Regions from separate parts of the Streptomyces sp. NPDC008313 genome, predicted to be linked through region 2. Evidence: riboswitches for the same ligand, from Rfam matches in the RefSeq annotation. Region 2 holds a riboswitch; the other holds the start of a gene.
The links. Region 2 has a riboswitch for S-adenosylmethionine ahead of thrC (threonine synthase). Riboswitches for the same ligand answer to the same signal wherever they lie in the genome.
Positions count from the first base shown of each region.

Region 1 (6,548 bases), on a different contig from region 2:
CGGTGTCGAGCGCAAGGTGAAGAGCACGCAGAAGCTGCGCGCCAAGCTGAGCGAGGGCTTCTACGGCGAGGACAGCCAGATCCCGAAGCCCACCGTCGAGGAGTACAAGGAGATCACCAGCGGCCACGGCCACCACTGATCCGTACTGATCGCCACGGCGAGAGCCCCGTCCAGTTCATGGACGGGGCTCTTTGCCGTTCCCCGGGCTGGATAGGGTGGTCCCGTCCCCGTGCGCGTCACGGGACAGTCACGCAGACACCCCCGCCCCCCGTCCGGGGCGGGGACGGACCCAGGAGCGGCATATGAGCGCTGTGACCCCCGCTGGAGGCGACATCGCGGCGGGCCGTTCCTGGCCCGAGGTACTGAACGGCCTGCTGGACGGACGCGACCAGAGCGCGGACGACACGGCCTGGGCGATGGACCGGATCATGCGCGGTGAGGCGACCGACGCCCAGATCGCCGGCTTCGCGGTGGCCCTGCGCGCCAAGGGCGAGACCGTCGAGGAGATCACCGGGCTGGTACGGGCGATGTACGAGCACGCCAACGTCATCGAGGTGCCCGGCGCCACGGTCGACATCGTCGGCACGGGCGGCGACGGGGCGAAGACCGTCAACATCTCCACGATGTCGGCGATCGTCGTGGCCGGTACGGGCGCCAAGGTCGTCAAGCACGGCAACCGGGCCGCCTCCAGCGCCTCCGGTGCCTCGGACGTCCTGGAGAAGCTCGGCGTCAACCTCCAGCTGACCCCGGCTCGGGTCGTCGAGGTCGCCGAGGAGGCCGGGATCACCTTCTGCTTCGCGGTGAAGTTCCACCCCGCGCTGCGTCATGTGGCCGCCGCGCGAGGGCAGTTGGGGATCCGGACCACCTTCAACTTCCTCGGCCCGCTGACCAACCCGGCCCGGGTGCGGGCGCAGGCGGTCGGTGTCGCCGATCTGCGGATGGCCCCGATCGTGGCCGGTGTCCTCGCCGAGCGCGGCAACTCCTCGCTGGTCTTCCGCGGCGACGATGGCCTGGACGAGCTGACCACGACGTCGACGTCGAGGGTGTGGACCGTGCGGGACGGCAAGGTGACCGAGGAGAGCTTCGATCCCCGGGACGTCGGCCTCGAGCTGGTGCCCGTCGAGGCGCTGAGGGGTGCCGACGCCTCGTACAACGCGGACGTCGCGCGGCGCCTGCTGGGCGGTGAGACGGGGCCCGTGCGCGACGCGGTGCTGCTGAACTCGGCGGCGGCCCTGGTGGCCCTGGAGGGCGGCTCGGGCCCGCTCGCGGACCGGATCGGCGCGGGCATGGAGGCGGCGGCGCGGGCGATCGACTCGGGGGCGGCCCGGCGGGTCCTGAACCGCTGGGTGGCCGCCAGCAACGCCTGAGGGCGAACCGTACGGTGCGACGCGGGGCGCGGTCCGGATTACGGACCGCGCCTTGCGCGTCCGCGGGCGTGTGGCAGGATATGTGACCAGGTCATGAGCGACAGTCATGAGGCCCCGGCCGACTGTCCGGCAACCCTCCGTCCGTGGCGGGGTGCCCCGGGTGAGGACCAGGCCGTGGGCAGCGAGGTCCGCGGCAAGCGCGGACCCCTCGCACTCTCCCGAGTGGCGACACCAGGGGTCCTGGTCGTTCGAGGGAGCCTCCTGTGAGCAAGCGAATGCGCTAGGCCCTGTCTACGCACTCCCCTGCGCCCTCCGGGCGACGAGGGGAGTGTGAAGACGGGGCCCGGGGCCCGTCGAGCCCCGCCTCCGCACCCGTCCTTCCCCCTGTGCCGGCGCCCCGGTCCGTCGTCCACGGCGCCTCCGCCTCGGCGTGCGCCCTCGTGGCCGCCGTCGCGCTGCCCGGCACAGCGGTTCCGCCTGCCTGCCTCACAGGAGTCCCGCCATGTCCGTCGCCACCGCCACCGCCACCGCAGCCGTCACCGCCACGGCCGTCTGCGAGCCCACCGCGTCCCGCGAGCCCGTCGCCGAGCCCACCGGCCGTGAGATTCCCGCCCCGCTGCCCGTCCTCGGCTGCGACGTCACCGTGCCGCTCGTCACCGGTGGCGAGGTCGCCTACGCCGCGCTCGACTACGCGGCCAGCGCGCCCGCGCTGCGCCGGGTCTGGGACGACGTCGCCGCGTACGCGCCCTGCTACGGCAGCGTGCACCGCGGCGCCGGGTACCTGTCCCAGCTGTCCACCGACCTGTTCGAGAACGCCCGCGGCACCGTCGCCGCGTTCCTGGACTGCCGCGACGGCGACGAGGTGTTCTTCACCCGGTCCACGACCGACTCGCTCAACCTGCTCGCCGCCGCGCTGCCCGCCGACTGCCACGTCTTCGTCTTCGAGACCGAGCACCACGCCTCCCTGCTGCCCTGGCGGAACGCCCGCGTCACGTATCTGAGCGCCCCCAGGACCCCCGCCGAGGCCGTCGAGATCCTGGAGCGGGCCCTCGCCGGCCGCGACCCCCACGGACCGGCCCTCGTCTGCGTCACCGGCGCCTCCAACGTCACCGGCGAGCTGTGGCCGGTGCGCGAGCTGGCGGGCGCGGCGCACGCGCACGGCGCGCGCATCGTCCTGGACGCCGCCCAGCTCGCCCCGCACCACCCCGTCTCGGTGCGCGACCTCGACGTCGACTGGGTCGCCTTCTCCGGCCACAAGCTGTACGCGCCCTTCGGCTCCGGCGTGCTCGCGGGCCGTGCCGACTGGCCGGCCGAGGCGGAGCCCTACCTGGCCGGCGGCGGCGCCAGCCGTTCGGTCTCCCGGCGGGCCGACGGGGGAGTGGACGTGGAGTGGCACACCGGCGCCGCCCGGCACGAGGCCGGTTCACCGAACGTGATCGGCGCCTACGCGATCGCGTCGGCCTGCAGGGCGCTCACCGAGGAGGGCTTCGACCGGCTCGTCGCCCGGGAGCGCCACCTGATCGACACGGTCCGGGCGGGCCTCGCCGAAGTGCCCGAGGTGCGCGTGCTGTCGCTGTTCGGCGACGACGCCCCGCGCGTCGGCGTCCTCTCCTTCGTGGTGGACGGCTGGAACAGCTCGCACTTCGCGGCCGCGCTCTCCGCCGAGTACGGCATCGGCGTCCGCGACGGTCTGTTCTGCGCCCACCCGCTGGTGCGCACCCTGCTCGGCGGCGACCCCGGCGCCCAGGGGGAGTGCGGCGCCCCCGAGGCGGCGCCCGGAGAGAAGTCCCTGAACGCCGTCCGCGTCAGCTTCGGCGCCGGCACCCCGGACGAGCACGTGGAGCGGTTCGTCGGGGCGGTGCGGGAGCTGGTCCGCGACGGCGCGAAGTGGACCTACCGCACGCGGGACGGCCGCTGCGTCCCGGCCGTGTGAGGACCGGTCCGCTCGCGCGATCGGCCCGGACAGGCCCCAGGGTCTTTCGTTTGGATCAGGCCGGATCAGGGAGCGGGGTCTGGTGCCGTGCATCGCAAGGCGGAGGAGGGCGACATGGCGGAGCCATGGCAAGCGACGACAACGCGGCGAGGTGCGGTGCCAGGCCCCGCGAGCCCGGCGTGATCCAAACGAGAGGCCCTAGTTGTCCAGGCCGATCGCGAACGCCGCTTCGAGGTCGTGCTGCGAGTACGTGCGGAAGGCGACGTGGGTGTCCGTGGCCTCGACGCCGGGGATCTTGCTGATGCCGGCGGGGATGACGTCCGCGAGGTCGTCGTGGGACCTCACCCGGACCATCGCGATGAGGTCGTAGGTCCCGGTGACGGAGAAGACCTCGCTGACGGAGTCCAGCGCGGCGATCGACTCGGCGATCTCGGGGATCCGGTCCACGCTGGTCTTGATGAGCACGATCGCGGTGATCACGGGTCTTCTCCCTCGGGGGCCGTCGCTGGGGCTTTCACTCTAGCCGCCCTCCTCCCGCTCCCCGCCGTGCGTACCCACGCGTAGAGGAAGCCCAGACAGAAGCCCGCCACGTGCGCCAGATAGGCCACCCCCGGCCCCTGGCCCGCGCGGCTCGCCGCCAGCCACTGCAGGGCCGCCCAGAAGGGCAGCACCACCCAGGCGGGAAGGCGCAGCGGCAGGAAGAACAGGAACGGGAAGAGACTGGTCACCCGGGCGCCGGGGAACAGATAGAGGAATGCGCCGAGCACCGCGGAGATCGCCCCCGACGCCCCCACCAGGGTCTGCTCGGACGTCGCGTGGGCGGCCGCGTAGGCGAGCAGGGCCAGGTAGCCGCAGCCCAGGTAGAACAGGGCGAACCGGAGCCGCCCCAGGCGCCGCTCCGTCATCGCCCCGAAGACGTGGAGGAAGAGCATGTTGCCCAGGAGGTGCAGCCAGCCGCCGTGGACGAACAGCGCGGTGGCCGGTGTCAGCGCCGCCCGCGGGGAACCTCGGAACAGCTCCGCGGGCACCACGCCCCAGCGGGCGAAGTGCGCCTCCTGCGCGGCGAGCAGCCGCTCCCCGGTGCCGTGAGCCGGGCTGAGCCCGGAGACCGGGCCGGTCACGAAGACCACACAGCACAGGATCATCACGCCGTACGTCACCGGGGCCGGGTGGCCCCGGACCGCCCTGACGGCCCTCGCGCCCCAGCCGCCGTCCCCGTCGCCGATCATGAACAGAGCATGGCGTACCGGGGTGAAGCGGACGGAGTGCCTCGCCGCGTGGACGCCGGAGCACGCGGTACCCGTCAGGCCGTAGGGTTACGAGCCACACGCACCAGGTGGACTGGCGCGTCACCAGGACCAGAAGGAGCGACTGCCACGATGACGGTTCCCCTGCCGACGGCCGAGACCCGGTGGCGCTGCACGCTCTGCGGCAACCTCACGCGGTTCGACGTGACGCGCTCGTCGAAGGTCGTCGAGTACATGCACCTCGATCTGGCCGGAGAGCCCACGGTGGAGGAGCGCGAGGTGGTGAGTGAGACCATCGAGTCGGTGCGCTGCCGCTGGTGCAACGCGCTCGATCAGGTCGAACTGGTGGACAGGCCGGGCGCCGGCTCCTGACGGAGCGGGCCCCGCACACAGGAGGTGGGGTGACGGATGGTGGAGACCACGGGCGGGGAGCCGGACGACGGCAGCGCCGAGATGCTCGACCGTCCGCTGCCCGACGGCGTCCGCAGGCGCGTCGTCCAGATCGTGTCGGACGGCTTCGGCGGTCTCACCGTGTCCGAACTGCCCGTACAGTTGCGGCAGTACGCCCGTTTCACCCCGACCCGGCGGGCCAAGTTCGCCGGCAACGCGATGGCGGCGGCGCTGGAGACGGACCCGCTGTTCCGCCAGCGCATCGGCGAGAGACTCAGGGAGGCGCAGCCGGAGCTGACCGGCGCCCTCGACTCCGGCTCGCCGCCCCCGGCCGCGGACCCGCTGGACGTGGCGGCCGCGGCCTACGTACTGCGCCCCACCGACTGGGTGAAGCTGGTGACCGCCGCGGGCGAGGAGGCCCAGCGGGCGGACGCCGAGCGCGCCGACGACGAGGCGCGGGCGGAGCTGGAACGGCTGCGCGCCGAGCTCGCGCAGGTCCGCGCGCTGAGCCGGGACGAGACGGAACGGCTGCGCGCCGAGGCGGAGGCGGCCCGCAAGGAGGCCGAGTCGCTGCACCGCAAGCTGCGCGGCGCCCTCAGTGACGTCAAGCGCGGTGAGGCGGCGCTGCGCAAGCTGCGCGGCGAGATGGAGGCCGTGCGGGCCGAGGGCCAGGCGCAGGTCTCCGCGGCGGAGAGCGAGACGCGCAGGGTCAAGGCGAGACTCGGCGAGGCGGAGGCGGCCCTGGAGGCCACCCGCAGGGCCTCGCGCGAGGGCCGCAGCGTCGAGGACATGCGCGTACGGCTGCTGCTGGACGTGGTGCTCGACGCGGCGCAGGGGCTGCGGCGCGAACTGGCCCTGCCCCCGGTGTCCGTGCGTCCCGCAGAGACGGTGGACGCGGTGGAGCCGGGCCGGATGACCCCGAAGGACATCGCGGCCCGCGCGCTGTCCGAGGACGACCCCGCGATCCTGGACCAGTTGCTCGCGCTGCCCCAGGCGCATCTGGTCGTCGACGGCTACAACGTCACCAAGACCGGCTATCCGCAGATGCCGCTGGAGAAGCAGCGGCTCAGGCTCCTCGGGCAGCTCTCCCAGCTCGCCGCGCAGACCGGCGCCGAGGTGACCTGTGTCTTCGACGGGGCGGAGCTGGCCGCTCCGGTGCTGCTCGCGCCGCCGCGCGGGGTGCGGGTGCTCTTCTCCAAGCCGGGCGTCACCGCGGACGAGCTGATCCGCCAGCTGGTGCGCGCCGAACCGCCGGGGCGGCCCGTCATCGTCGCCTCCACGGACCGTGAGGTCGCGGACGGGATCGCGAAGGCGGGCGCGCGCCCCGTCGCCTCCGCCGTGCTCCTGAAGCGCTTCTCCCGGGGCTGAAACCCCCGCCCGCCGGACGGACCGGCCCCGGGGCGGGGTATTGCGCCGTACGTCTCAAAGGACTCGTACGTTCCTTGCGCAACATCCGGGCGTGATGCCCGATTTGGCGAAACCTTCACGCAACGTAGCGTCAAGCTCGTATCACCGCACGTGAGTTGTATGTAAAGAATGCTGTCGGTGACGGAGATTTTTCCGGCTAGGATTTGAACTGATCACAGGATGGTCACTAGGGTCAGGCCTCGA
Region 1 is NZ_JBIBFR010000013.1:246,040-252,587, reverse strand. Features, by position in the region: gene ACFY93_RS19750 (cytochrome b N-terminal domain-containing protein) at 1-139, shown strand, start outside; gene trpD (anthranilate phosphoribosyltransferase) at 303-1,367, shown strand; SAM riboswitch class IV at 1,457-1,573, shown strand; gene ACFY93_RS19740 (aminotransferase class V-fold PLP-dependent enzyme) at 1,870-3,300, shown strand; gene ACFY93_RS19735 (Lrp/AsnC ligand binding domain-containing protein) at 3,499-3,780, opposite strand; gene ACFY93_RS19730 (rhomboid family intramembrane serine protease) at 3,777-4,529, opposite strand; gene ACFY93_RS19725 (hypothetical protein) at 4,680-4,919, shown strand; gene ACFY93_RS19720 (NYN domain-containing protein) at 4,956-6,305, shown strand.
Region 1: linked by a shared signal. The riboswitch ahead of ACFY93_RS19740 (aminotransferase class V-fold PLP-dependent enzyme) and the one ahead of thrC (threonine synthase) in region 2 are both predicted to bind S-adenosylmethionine.

Region 2 (6,548 bases):
CGCCCCGGCGCCGGACGCGTCGTCATCGCCGCCGCGCTGCTCATCGTGAGCGTGATCATGTCGCTCCTGCTGCTCGTCCCGATCAACAACCAGGGCAAGACGTGGACCCCCGAGAACCGGCCCGCGGACTGGAAGGAGCAGATGAACCGGTGGGACCGCTACCACTACGCCCGCGTCGCCGTCATCGTCGCCGCCTTCGCCTTCCTGGTCACCGCCCTCGTCTGAGCCCGGGACCTTCACCGCTCGCCCCAGCGGGAGCCGGCCCGGAGGCCGGGGCATCCCGGAGGATTCCGGCGACCCCGAAAACGCCCGAGGGCGGCACCCCCCTCGGTGGAAGGGGGTGCCGCCCTCGGTACAGGTGGACCGGGTCCGAGCCGTCAGGCTCAGAAGTCCATGTCACCGCCCGGCATGCCGCCCGGAGCGCCGCCGGCGGCGGCCTTCTCCGGCTTGTCGGCGATGACGGCCTCGGTGGTCAGGAACAGCGCGGCGATGGAGGCGGCGTTCTGCAGGGCAGAGCGCGTCACCTTCGCCGGGTCGATGATGCCTTCGGCGATCATGTCGACGTACTCACCGGTCGCGGCGTTCAGGCCGTGGCCGACGGGAAGGTTGCGCACCTTCTCGACGATGACGCCGCCCTCGAGACCGCCGTTGACGGCGATCTGCTTGAGGGGGGCCTCCAGGGCGAGCTTCACGGCGTTGGCGCCGGTCGCCTCGTCACCCGAGAGCTCCAGCTTCTCGAAGACCGAGGAGGCCTGCAGCAGGGCCACGCCACCACCGGCGACGATGCCCTCCTCGACGGCCGCCTTCGCGTTGCGGACGGCGTCCTCGATGCGGTGCTTGCGCTCCTTGAGCTCCACCTCGGTCGCGGCACCGGCCTTGATGACGGCCACGCCGCCGGCCAGCTTCGCGAGACGCTCCTGGAGCTTCTCGCGGTCGTAGTCCGAGTCGGAGTTCTCGATCTCGGCACGGATCTGGTTGACGCGACCGGCAACCTGGTCCGCCGAGCCCGAGCCGTCGACGATCGTCGTCTCGTCCTTGGTGATGACGACCTTGCGGGCGCGGCCCAGCAGTTCCAGACCCGCGTTCTCCAGCTTGAGGCCGACCTCCTCGGAGATGACCTCGCCGCCCGTCAGGATGGCGATGTCGCCGAGCATGGCCTTGCGGCGGTCGCCGAAGCCCGGGGCCTTGACGGCGACGGACTTGAAGGTGCCGCGGATCTTGTTGACGACCAGCGTCGACAGTGCCTCGCCCTCGACGTCCTCAGCGATGATCAGCAGCGGCTTGCCCGACTGCATGACCTTCTCGAGGAGCGGGAGCAGGTCCTTGACGTTGGAGATCTTGGAGTTGGCGATCAGGATGTACGGGTCGTCGAGGACGGCCTCCATACGCTCCATGTCGGTGGCGAAGTACGCCGAGATGTAGCCCTTGTCGAAGCGCATACCCTCGGTGAGCTCCAGCTCCAGACCGAAGGTCTGGGACTCCTCGACGGTGATGACGCCTTCCTTGCCGACCTTGTCCATGGCCTCGGCGATGAGCTCGCCGATCTGGGTGTCGGCGGCGGAGATGGAGGCCGTGGAAGCGATCTGCTCCTTGGTCTCGACATCCTTCGCCTGCTCCAGCAGGGCACCGGAGACGGCCTCGACGGCCTTCTCGATACCGCGCTTGAGGGCCATCGGGTTGGCGCCGGCCGCCACGTTGCGCAGGCCCTCGCGGACCAGCGCCTGGGCGAGGACGGTCGCGGTGGTCGTACCGTCACCGGCGACGTCGTCCGTCTTCTTGGCGACTTCCTTGACCAGCTCGGCGCCGATCTTCTCGTACGGGTCCTCGAGCTCGATCTCCTTGGCGATGGACACACCATCGTTGGTGATCGTGGGGGCGCCCCACTTCTTCTCGAGGACGACGTTCCGGCCCTTGGGGCCAAGGGTGACCTTGACGGCGTCGGCGAGCTGGTTCATCCCGCGCTCGAGACCGCGCCGTGCCTCCTCGTCGAACGCGATGATCTTGGCCATGTGAAGTGGTCCTCCCGGACTGGGGTGGAATCTCCAGGACCGCGCCCGCGCCCGCGACGGACGGCCTGCCGGCCTCGTGGTTCCTTGCCCCACTTGGCCTGCGGGCCTCACCGACCCGGTCCTCGTTGTCACTCTCACCTTCAGAGTGCTAACGCCAATGATTAGCACTCGACCCCGTCGAGTGCAAGAAGCGCCCGCGCGGCGGACGTCTCCGCCGGGGTGCCCGGGGCCGGGTCGGGGCGGGCCGGAGGGGGCGCGGACGGGCGGACGGGAGGGGGCGCGTGCGGCCCCGTACGCCCCGGAAGGCGCCGTCCGGGCAGACCGAAGGGCCCGTACCCGGTGGGTACGAGCCCCTCGACACGTCGAACAGTCAGTCGGCGCGTGCTTCAGCCGGCCGCCAGCCGGACCATGTCCGCCTGCGGCCCCTTCTGGCCCTGCGAGATCTCGAACTCGACCCGCTGGCCCTCTTCAAGGGTGCGGTAGCCGTCCATCTGAATCGCGCTGTAGTGGACGAAAACATCCGCACCACCGTCGACCGCGATGAAGCCGTACCCCTTCTCCGCGTTGAACCACTTGACGGTGCCCTGAGCCATGCCTAACTCCCCTATTACTGGCCCTTGCACAGGACCGCACTTCGCGGACCCGGGTCAGACCTCACCCCCCAACGGTTGGGGGTGTGCGCCGGAACGCGTCGACCGCGGCTGAATGTATCTGCCCAACTGCCGTCTGCAACAGGTCAATCGGACGAGAATTCTGGGAGCACCCGATCCGGAATGTGGGGAGAATTGGTGAAGTTTCAGGGCAAGTCGGGCCCCATATATGCCGCGAAAGGCTTGAAAGGGTGGGGCACTTTGGCTACTTCTTGACGGGTGCCGGGCGAGAACCGATATACGTCCGCCGGATAAGGCCGAGCAGCTTCCCCAACTGTACCGCGCTCAACCATGCGAATTGCCCCGGCCGTTTCTCCACGACAGGGGCAATTCGATGAACACACCGTGACCGATCTTACCGACGGTAATTGTCGGCAGGGCCGGTCACCCGTCAGCCGCCGGCGACCGCCGGGATGATCGAGACGCCGGCGCCGTCGGGCGTGGCCGTCTCCAGGCCCTGCTCGAAGCGGACGTCGTCGTCGTTCACGTACACGTTGACGAAGCGGCGCAGCTTGCCCTGGTCGTCGAGGACGCGCGCGGCGATGCCCGTGTGGTTCTTCTCCAGGTCGGCGATGACCTCACCGAGGTTCGCGCCCTCGGCGGCCACCTCGGCCCGGCCACCCGTGTAGGTGCGCAGAATGGTGGGGATGCGGACGTTGACGCTCATGCGGTGTGACCTCCGGTCGGGTAACGGCGGATGGTGGCGGGCGGCCGGGTACGCGAGACGGCCGCGTCGGCCCGTCGGGCGGGTCCGGCCCGTCAGACGAGTCCGGCCTCGCGGAACGAATCCAGGTTCGGGCGGATCGTCGCGGTCAGGCCGGTGCCCGCCACGGCGTCCAGCGTCTTGAGGCCGTCCCCGGTGTTCAGGACGACCGTCGTCAGCGCCGGGTCGAGCAGGCCGGACTCGATCAGCTTCTTCGTCACGCCGACCGTCACACCGCCCGCGGTCTCCGCGAAGATGCCCTCGGTGCGCGCCAGCAGCTTGATCGCGTCGACGATCTGCTCGTCGTTCACATCCTCCACCGCGCCGCCGGTCCGCCGTGCGATGTCGAGCACGTACGGCCCGTCGGCCGGGTTGCCGATGGCCAGCGACTTGGCGATGGTGTCCGGCTTCTGCGGCCGTACGACGTCGTGGCCCGCCTTGTAGGCCACGGACACCGGGGAGCAGCCCTCCGCCTGGGCGCCGAAGATCTTGTACGGCCTGTCCTCGACCAGTCCCAGCCTGATCAGCTCCTGGAGCCCCTTGTCGATCTTCGTGAGCTGGGAGCCCGAGGCGATCGGCACGACGAGCTGGTCGGGAAGGCGCCAGCCGAGCTGCTCGCAGATCTCGTACGCGAGGGTCTTGGAGCCCTCCGCGTAGTACGGCCGCAGGTTGACGTTGACGAAGCCCCAGCCCTCGCCGGCCGGGTCGCCGATCAGCTCGGAGCAGAAGCGGTTCACGTCGTCGTAGTTGCCCTCGATGCCGACGAGTTCGCCGCCGTAGACGGCGGCCATGACGACCTTGCCCTGCTCCAGGTCGTGCGGGATGAACACGCAGGAGCGGAAGCCGGCGCGGGCGGCGGCGGCACCGACCGCGCCGGCCAGGTTGCCCGTGGAGGAGCAGGAGAGGGTGGTGAAGCCGAAGGCGCGGGCGGCTTCGATGGCCTGGGCGACGACCCGGTCCTTGAAGGAGTGCGTCGGGTTGCCCGAGTCGTCCTTCACGAACAGCTTGCCGGGCTCGACGCCCAGCTCACGGGCGAGGTTGTCGGCCTGGACGAGCTTGGTCCAGCCGGGGTTGATGTTCGGCTTCCCGGCCACGTCCGCGGGGACGGGCAGCAGCGGCGCGTACCGCCAGATGTTCGCGGGGCCCGCCTCGATGCGCCGGCGCAGCTCCTCGGTGTCGTACGCCGAGAAGTCGTAGGCGATCTCCAGCGGGCCGAAACACTCCTCGCAGGCGAAGACCGGGCCGAGCGGCACGCGGTGGCCGCACTCACGGCAGGAGAGGGCGGCGGCGGGGCCGAGGTCGACGGGGGAGTTCGCGGTGCCCGGGGCGCTGTCGGCGCTCGCGGCGGGGTTCGCGGAGTTCGTGGTGGGTGCGTCGGTGTTCGCGACAGTCTGCGCAGCCATGGAGGCGAGGCCCTTTCTCCTCATCTTCCTCACGGCGCACTTCGCCGTGAGACGGATTTGGCACCTTCCCTAGCCGGGAGCCTCGCCACGTCCGCGTGACAAGTACCGACTGGAGGGTTGCCGGGGCTTCAACGGGCCGTATCCCTCTGCCCCTCTGGATGAGCGGTATTCGATTGTTGATCTTGTTTTTCGTCTGCGCGGTACGACCCCCGAGATGCGATGGTCATCCGCGTTGCTCAAGACTGTAACCGAAGGCCAGGACAGTCGAGGGAGTCGTCCGAACCGCGAGATGGATCACACAGGGCCGGATCCGGGTCCCGGGTGTGGCCGAATCGTGAGGCAGGAGCTGCCGGCGGGAGCCGCCTGGCAGCCAACGGAGCAGTGAGGAGCGCGGACTGTGCTGGAAGACGTCGAACGCTGGCTGGGCACCCGCTCCTGGGCCGTCGCCGACCGTCCGCTGCGCGGGCTCGTCGCCGCGAAACGGGCCTCGGGCTCGACGGTCAGCGTGGTGCTGCCCGCACTCAACGAGGAGGCGACGGTCGGCGACATCGTCACCGTCATCCGCCGCGACCTGGTGGAACGGGTCCCGCTCGTCGACGAGGTGGTGGTGATCGACTCGGGCTCGACCGACCGGACCTCCGAGGTCGCCGCCGCCGCGGGCGCCCGGGTCGTGCACCGGGACGCGATACTCCCGCGCATACCCGCCGTGCCCGGCAAGGGCGAGGTGCTGTGGCGGTCCCTCTTCGTGACCAGCGGCGACATCGTCTGTTTCGTCGACGCCGACCTGCGGGAGTTCTCCTCGGACTTCGTCTCCGGGATCGTGGGGCCGCTGCTCACCGATCCGGGCGTCCAGCTCGTCAAGGCGATGTACGACCGGCCGCTCGGCACCGCAGCGGGCCAGGGAGGCCGCGTGACGGAGCTGATGGCCCGGCCGCTGCTGAACATGCACTGGCCGCAGCTCGCGGGCTTCGTCCAGCCGCTCGGCGGCGAGTACGCGGCCCGCCGGTCACTGCTGGAACGGCTGCCGTTCCCGGTCGGGTACGGGGTCGAGCTGGGCCTGCTCATCGACGCCCTGCACACGGTCGGTCTGGACGCGCTCGCCCAGGTCGACGTCGGCGTCCGCCTGCACCGGCACCAGGACGGGCAGGCGCTGGGCCGGATGGCCACCACGATCTACCGCACGGCGCAGGTCCGGCTGGCCCGCGCCCACCTCGTCCGTCCCGTGCTCACCCAGTTCGAGCGGGGCGAGCACGGCTTCGAGCCACGGGTGCACCCGGTGGACACGACGGAACGGCCGCCGGTCGCGGACATCGAGGAGTACCGCTCGCGGGAGGTGGCGTGACCGGGCCGGACGGAAGCCGTGCACGGACGGACCCGGCCGGCGTGCGGATGGCCGGACCCCGGTGCACGCGGCCGGGGGCGGGACGTCCGTACGTTTGAGGTTTTCCGGGCCGGGCTAGGTTGAGGCGTATGGCTTCCACGGATTCGACGGCTTCGACGGCTTCTCCCGATTCCACCGACTCCCCCCATGTGGCCTCCGCGCGAGGTGCCCATCAGATCCTGGTCGCGTCCAACCGCGGCCCCGTCTCGTACGACGTCCGCGACGACGGTTCGCTGCACGCCCGGCGCGGCGGCGGCGGGCTGGTCTCGGGGCTCTCCGCGATCGGGCCGGACGCGGGGGCGCTGTGGGTGTGCGCGGCGCTGGGCGACGGCGACCGCGAGGCGGTCGGGCGCGGGGTCGGCGAGGACGGCGTACGGATGCTGGACATCGACGCCGGGGTGC
Region 2 is NZ_JBIBFR010000015.1:46,599-53,146, reverse strand. Features, by position in the region: gene ACFY93_RS21200 (anthrone oxygenase family protein) at 1-225, shown strand, start outside; gene groL (chaperonin GroEL) at 384-2,009, opposite strand; gene ACFY93_RS21190 (cold-shock protein) at 2,396-2,602, opposite strand; gene ACFY93_RS21185 (MoaD/ThiS family protein) at 3,051-3,326, opposite strand; gene thrC (threonine synthase) at 3,419-4,765, opposite strand; SAM riboswitch class I at 4,783-4,930, opposite strand; gene ACFY93_RS21175 (glucosyl-3-phosphoglycerate synthase) at 5,163-6,107, shown strand; gene ACFY93_RS21170 (trehalose-6-phosphate synthase) at 6,296-6,548, shown strand, end outside.